Regions from separate parts of the Pseudomonas sp. DW-iso3 genome, predicted to be linked through region 1. Evidence: predicted binding sites of a transcription regulator. Region 1 holds the regulator's gene; the other holds the start of a gene.
The links. Region 1 encodes FliA, which starts transcription of late flagellar genes. Its sites were predicted from a motif close to CTAAAGTTTNNNNNNNNNNNGCCGNTAA; they were not measured.

Region 1 (3,358 bases):
GGAGGAAGCCGGCGCCCCCTTTTACAGTGTGAAAACCGCGAAAAATTGCATTGAGCAGGTTCGCATCATCTGGTCGGCTTTCCAGCTCGACCAGTTGCTCGGACAACTGCTCTAAAATTTCGCCGGCCTCTACAAGGAAATCCTGAAGGATTTCTTCATCGGCGCCGAAGCTCATGTGGGTGCTCCTTAGAAGCCTAAACTGGATAACAGGTCATCAACATCATCTTGACCCGATACAACGTCTTCACGTTTATCGGCATGAATCTGCGGACCTTCACCCTTGGCGAGATGTTTTTTTGGATCTTTTTCCGAGAGGATCGCTTCGCGGTCATGTTCAATGCCGGCAAAACGGTCAACCTGGCCTGCCATAAGCACCAATTTGAGCAAGTTGCTTTCCACTTCGGTGACCAACTGGGTCACACGCTTGATCACCTGACCGGTGAGGTCCTGGTAATCCTGGGCGAGCAGAATGTCGTTGAGGTTGCTGGAAACCGTGCGGTTTTCCTGCTCGCTGCGTGACAAGAACCCTTCGACCCGACGCGCCAACTCACGAAACTCTTCAGCGCCGACTTCGCGGCGCATGAAACGGCCCCAGTCGTTGCTCAGGGCCTGGGCTTCGTTGGCCATACCGTTGACCAGAGGCGTGGCGTTTTCCACCAGGTCCATGGTGCGGTTGGCCGCTGCCTCAGTCAGCCTGACCACATAGGACAGGCGTTCGGTGGCATCAGTGATCTGCGAGATTTCCTCAGCCTGGGGCATGTGTGGGTCAATCTGGAAATTGACGATCGCACTGTGCAGCTCGCGTGTGAGCTTGCCCACTTCCTGGTACAGGCCGCGATCACGGGTCTGGTTGAGCTCATGGATCAACTGCACCGCGTCGCCGAACTGACCTTTTTCAAGGCTTTCGACCAACTGGTGAGCATGCTTTTTCAGGGTCGACTCGAAGTCGGCCTGCGATGATTCTTTATGCTCCATAGCTCCCCCGTGGCAGCATCAATGACCGATGCGGTCGAAGATTTTTTCAATCTTCTCTTTCAAGGCCAATGCAGTGAATGGCTTGACCACGTAACCGTTTACCCCAGCTTGGGCGGCTTCGATGATCTGCTCACGCTTGGCTTCGGCGGTCACCATCAGCACAGGCAGGCCGCGCAGCTTTTCGTCAGCACGTACGTGGCGCAGCAAGTCGATACCGGTCATGCCCGGCATGTTCCAGTCCGTTACCAGAAAGTCGATGCTCCCGCTGTTGAGGATCGGAATCGCCGTAATGCCGTCATCCGCCTCGACCGTGTTAGTGAACCCAAGGTCACGCAACAGGTTTTTTATGATCCGCCGCATCGTTGAGAAGTCATCAACGATGAGGATTTTCATGTTCTTGTCCAATTCGACCTCCAAGCAGTCTTAAACGCGCCCAGCACCTGGACGCGCCATTTCAATCAACAGGCATTACACAAAAAGGACTGCCGGGGCACCACGGGTCGAAACCGCGAAGGCTGGTTGCCCTCGCGGTCTCGTCTGCAGTGTCCCCACACTGCCTGTCAGCGCGCTCGCCACTCTCCCAAACGCCCCCGCAAGCGGGCTGCGCACTGGCTGTGCAACTGGCTGACCCGCGACTCGCTGACCCCCAGGACCTCACCGATTTCCTTGAGGTTCAGCTCTTCGTCGTAGTACAACGCCAAGACCAGTCGCTCACGCTCCGGCAAATTGGCAATCGCGTCCGCCAACGCCCCCTGGAAACGCTCATCTTCCAGGTCACGCGATGGCTCCATATGAGCGCTCGCGCCGTCCTCGTGCAGCCCTTCGTGTTCGCCGTCCTGCAACAGGTCGTCGAAACTGAACAGGCGGCTGCCCAAGGTATCGTTCAAAATCCCGTAGTAATCGTCGAGACTCAATTGGAGTTCGGCCGCAACTTCGTGATCTTTAGCGTCGCGACCGGTTTTTGCTTCAATTGCGCGAATTGCGTCACTGACCATGCGCGTATTGCGATGCACCGAACGCGGCGCCCAGTCACCTTTACGCACCTCATCAAGCATCGCGCCACGGATACGGATCCCCGCATACGTCTCGAAACTCGCGCCCTTGCTCGCGTCGTATTTGGTCGACACTTCGAGCAGGCCGATCATGCCCGCCTGGATCAGGTCTTCGACCTGGACGCTGGCCGGCAGGCGTGCCAGCAGGTGGTAGGCAATGCGCTTGACCAAGGGCGCGTAGCGCTCGATCAACTCGCCCTGACTGTCACGGGCAGACCTCTTGTAAGCGTTGTAGCCAGTCGCTGTCATAGCACGGGTCCTGCGCTCGTCTGATGCACCAATCGCTCGACGAAAAACTCCAGATGCCCCCGTGGGTTGGCGGGCAACGGCCAGGTATCGACCTTCTGGGCAATAGCCTTGAACGCCAATGCGCACTTGGAACGAGGGAACGCTTCGTAGACTGCACGCTGCTTTTGCACAGCCTTGCGCACACACTCGTCGTAGGGCACTGCGCCGACGTATTGTAAGGCGACATCGAGGAAACGATCCGTGACCTTGGTCAACTTGGCGAACAGGTTGCGCCCTTCCTGCGGGCTCTGGGCCATGTTGGCCAAGACGCGGAAGCGGTTCATGCCGTAGTCACGGTTAAGCAGTTTGATCAGGGCGTAGGCGTCGGTGATCGAGGTGGGTTCGTCGCAGACCACCAGCAACACTTCCTGCGCGGCGCGCACGAAGCTGACCACGGACTCGCCGATCCCGGCGGCGGTGTCAATCACCAGCACGTCGAGGTTATCGCCGATATCACTGAACGCCTGGATGAGGCCGGCATGCTGCGCCGGGCTCAGGTGCACCATGCTCTGGGTGCCCGAGGCAGCCGGCACGATGCGGATGCCACCGGGGCCCTGCAGCAGCACATCGCGCAGCTCGCAGCGGCCCTCGATCACATCGGCAAGGGTATGTTTGGGCGTCAGCCCCAGCAGAACGTCGACGTTCGCCAGGCCCAGGTCAGCATCCAACAGCATGACGCGACGGCCAAGCTCTGCCAGGGCCAGGGACAAATTCACTGACACGTTAGTTTTCCCGACGCCACCTTTGCCGCCGGTCACCGCGATCACCTGTACGGGATGCATGCTGCCCATTTTATTTCTTTACCTTGTCTTGCTTAGACGCAGGCTACATGGCTTGGCCGCGTGAATCGCTTGCAGACCATCGATGTAGATACATTTCACGGTGTTCATCCTGCCCTCAACCGACCCGTTTTGCCGGGTTGTGATAAAGGTCGGCGAACATATCAGCCATCGCTTCCTCGCTAGGCTCTTCTTGCATTTGCACGCTGACTGCACGGCTGACCAACTGATGACGGCGCGGCAGATGCAGATCATCCGGGATCC
Region 2 (3,358 bases), on a different contig from region 1:
ACCATCAGCATGTGCGCCAACTGTGAGGCAATCAACGGCCCTGACAGCCGCAGAATGGCCCAGAGTTCGGTACGTGCCGGATGCTGCATGATCATCACGCTCGAATAGTCGAAGGGTTGAGGGAGGGTTGATTCTCGGCGCTCTCAGCGCATTGCACAAAGGGATAAATGCGATCGTTCATATGACTAAAACTCATGCCTGATGAATCTGGTACGTTACGGCATTGCTTGTAGGAGCTTGCCAAATGTCACGTCGCCTTCCTCCCCTTTATGCCCTTCGCGCGTTTGAGGCGGCATCGCGGCACAATTCCTTCACCCGTGCGGCGGAGGAACTGTCTATTACGCAAAGTGCGGTGAGCCGACACATCCGCACATTGGAAGAGCACTTCGCCTGCCGCTTGTTCCAGCGCAGCGGCCGCACCTTGCAGCTCACCGAGGCGGCGCGTCTGTTGTTGCCTGGCGTGCGCGAAGGTTTCGCCGCGCTGGAGCGGGCCTGCCATACCTTGAATGCCGAAGACGACATCCTGCGCATGAAGGCACCGTCCACCCTGACCATGCGCTGGCTGTTGGCGCGGCTCAGCCGGTTCCGTGCGTTGCAGCCCGGCAATGAGGTGCAACTGACCAGCGCCTGGATGAGTGTGGACGAGGTGGACTTCAACCAGGAACCGTTCGACTGCGCCGTGCTGCTGAGCTACGGCCATTTTCCGGCGGATTGGGAGGCCAGTTATCTATTCCCGGAATTGCTGATTCCGGTGGGCGCCCCCAACCTGCTGGAGGATGGACCCTGGGATGTCGAGCGCCTGGCCACCGCCGAGTTGCTGCACCCCACGCCTGACCGTCGTGATTGGCGCAACTGGCTGGAGCGCATGGGCTTGTCATCCCAGGTGTCGCTCAAGGGCGGGCAGGTGTTCGATACCCTCGAACTGGGCATGATCGCCGCTGCGCGGGGTTACGGCGTATCCATGGGTGACCTGCTGATGGTGGCCGAAGACGTGGCCCAGGGCCGATTGAGCCTGCCCTGGCCAACAGCCGTAGCCAGTGGTGAAAGTTATTACCTGGTGTGGCCGAAGACCCGCCCCGGCGGTGAGCGGCTGCGGCGCTTGGCGGAGTTTCTCCAGGCGGAGGTCAAGGCGATGGCGTTGCCTTCAGTCGAACGTCTCGATTGAGTGGTTGCAGAGCGTTCGTGCAATCGTTTGCGTGATACCCCTGTGATTCGCTCAAGTATTGCTTCGCCCAGCCGAAGAAGGTGTGTTGGAACAATCGTGCACCAACGTTTCCCACCAGATAATTTGCCGAGCAACGCTATGAGATCAGGATGATCCTGGCCTCGGCCAGGAGCCTTCATGACTCAACCTCGCGCTCGGATAGCCTCACAGCTAGGCCTCGCACTCGCCGTGATTCTGGCTGTCGTCATCAGCGGCAGTACTGTGTTTGCTCTGCGTTCCCTCGACTCCGCCAACCTCGCCACCCGCGAGGAACACCTGGCCAGCGAGGCGCGCTTGCTTGCCGATCAACTCAACACCTTCCACGGCACCTTGCGCGAGAGTACCCAGCGGTTGAGCGGGCTGTTCGAAAAGCGTTTTGGTGCCGGTTTGAGTGTGCGTGCAGACCAACCAGTGACCGTGGCCGGTGTGCAGACCCCGAGCCTGTATCTGGGCAGCGAGGTGTTGAACAACAACTTCGAGGATGTGGATGAGTTCAAGCAGATGTCCGGCGGCGTGGCCACGGTGTTTGTACGCAGCGGCGAAGACTTCATCCGCATCAGCACGTCGTTGACCAAACAGGATGGTAACCGCGCCATCGGTACGGTCCTGGATCGCCAAGGCCCGGCTTATCAGCGTGTGCTCAGCGGGCAAACCTACATCGGCCGGGCGGTATTGTTCGACCGCTCCTACATGACCCAATACAGCCCCGTGCGTGATAGCAGCGGCCAGGTCATCGCCGTGCTGTTCATCGGTTTTGACTACACCGATGCGCAGAATGCCCAGTTCGAGAATCTCAAGCGCTTCCGTATCGGCCAGACCGGCTCCCTGGCCCTGCTGGACGAGCAGAAGCGCTGGCTGGTGCCCCCGGCTGGCGTGCAGGCGCTGGACCAGGCGGTTCCAGTGATGTTGGACCTGGCCAAAACACCAGGCAAAGGTCGCTTCTGGACGGACAAGAACGAAGAATTCTACAGCGTCTCTGTGCCCTTCGACGGCGGGCCGTGGGCAGTTGTCGCGAGCATGCCCAAGGCCGAGATTCGCTCGGTGACCTGGGACGTCGGCATCCGCCTGGTGATCGGCAGCGTGCTTGCCATGCTGCTGGCGGTCGGCGCAACGGTCTGGTTGCTGCGTAGCAAGTTGGCGCCGTTGGGCGACCTGGTGCGCCAGGCCGAAGCCCTGGGTGCGGGGGACTTGAGCGTACGCCTGAATGTGTCCAGCCATGACGAAATCGGCCAGTTGGCGCGCAGCTTCAACCAGATGGGTGAAGCGCTGTCGACCATGGTCTCGCATATCCGCAAGGCAGCCGAAGAGGTCAACAGCCGTGCCCAGGCGTTGTCTGGGTTATCCGGTGGTGCTTATGAGGGCATGGAGCAGCAGTCCGGTGAGATCACTAGCATGGCTGGTGCAGTGGAAGAGTTCAGCGCCACGTCGCTGAACATCGCCGATAACATGGGCAGCACCGAACGCCTCGCCCAGGAAAACGCCCAGCAAACCCGTATCGGGCGCAACTCGATGCAAGAAGCGTCGTCGTCCCTGGAACACATCGCCGCCGCGCTCAACAGCACGGCTACGGTGATCAACACCCTGGGCCAGCGTTCCCAGGAAATTGGCGGGATCGTCGGCGTGATCACCTCGATCGCCGAACAAACCAACCTGCTGGCACTCAACGCCGCCATCGAAGCCGCACGGGCGGGTGAGCAGGGTCGTGGGTTTGCCGTGGTCGCTGATGAGGTGCGTAACCTGGCGTCGCGTACCCGTGAGGCCACCGACGAAATTTCCGGGATGATCCAGAGCATCCAGCAGGAAACCGGCAACGCCATCAGCACCATGGAGCGCGGCAACGTATTGATGCAGGAAGGCCTGTCGCGCAACGCCGATGTGGCGTCGGCCCTGGCGCGTATCGACGAGCAAAGCCGCTCGGCCGGTCAGCAGTTCGCTGCGATCACCACCGCCACCCAGGAACAGAGCAGCACCGCGACTTTGCTCAGCAGCAACCTGCAGAGCATTGCGCTGGCCAACAGCGAGCAGCGCGAGGTGGTGTCGAACCTGGCGATCACGGCCAAGGAACTGGAGACCCTGGCGGCGGGCCTGCGGCATGAAGTGGATCGGTTTCGTTGAGACCTAGCGGTCGCCCAGCCCTGGGTCCACGCGCTTGCC

Region 2: a site for FliA is predicted at 1,216-1,243, ahead of AC4PS7_RS23995 (methyl-accepting chemotaxis protein). Genes of this name have one in related genera too.

The regions. Positions count from the first base shown of each region.
Region 1 covers NZ_JBZXDZ010000003.1:439,532-442,889, reverse strand. The annotation lists gene AC4PS7_RS11170 (chemotaxis protein CheA) at 1-175, opposite strand, end outside; gene AC4PS7_RS11165 (protein phosphatase CheZ) at 187-975, opposite strand; gene AC4PS7_RS11160 (chemotaxis response regulator CheY) at 994-1,368, opposite strand; gene fliA (RNA polymerase sigma factor FliA) at 1,536-2,276, opposite strand; gene fleN (flagellar synthesis regulator FleN) at 2,273-3,106, opposite strand; gene flhF (flagellar biosynthesis GTPase FlhF) at 3,213-3,358, opposite strand, start outside.
Region 2 covers NZ_JBZXDZ010000008.1:322,976-326,333, forward strand. The annotation lists gene AC4PS7_RS23985 (NorM family multidrug efflux MATE transporter) at 1-95, opposite strand, end outside; gene AC4PS7_RS23990 (LysR substrate-binding domain-containing protein) at 245-1,165, shown strand; gene AC4PS7_RS23995 (methyl-accepting chemotaxis protein) at 1,343-3,319, shown strand; gene AC4PS7_RS24000 (ABC transporter six-transmembrane domain-containing protein) at 3,323-3,358, opposite strand, start outside.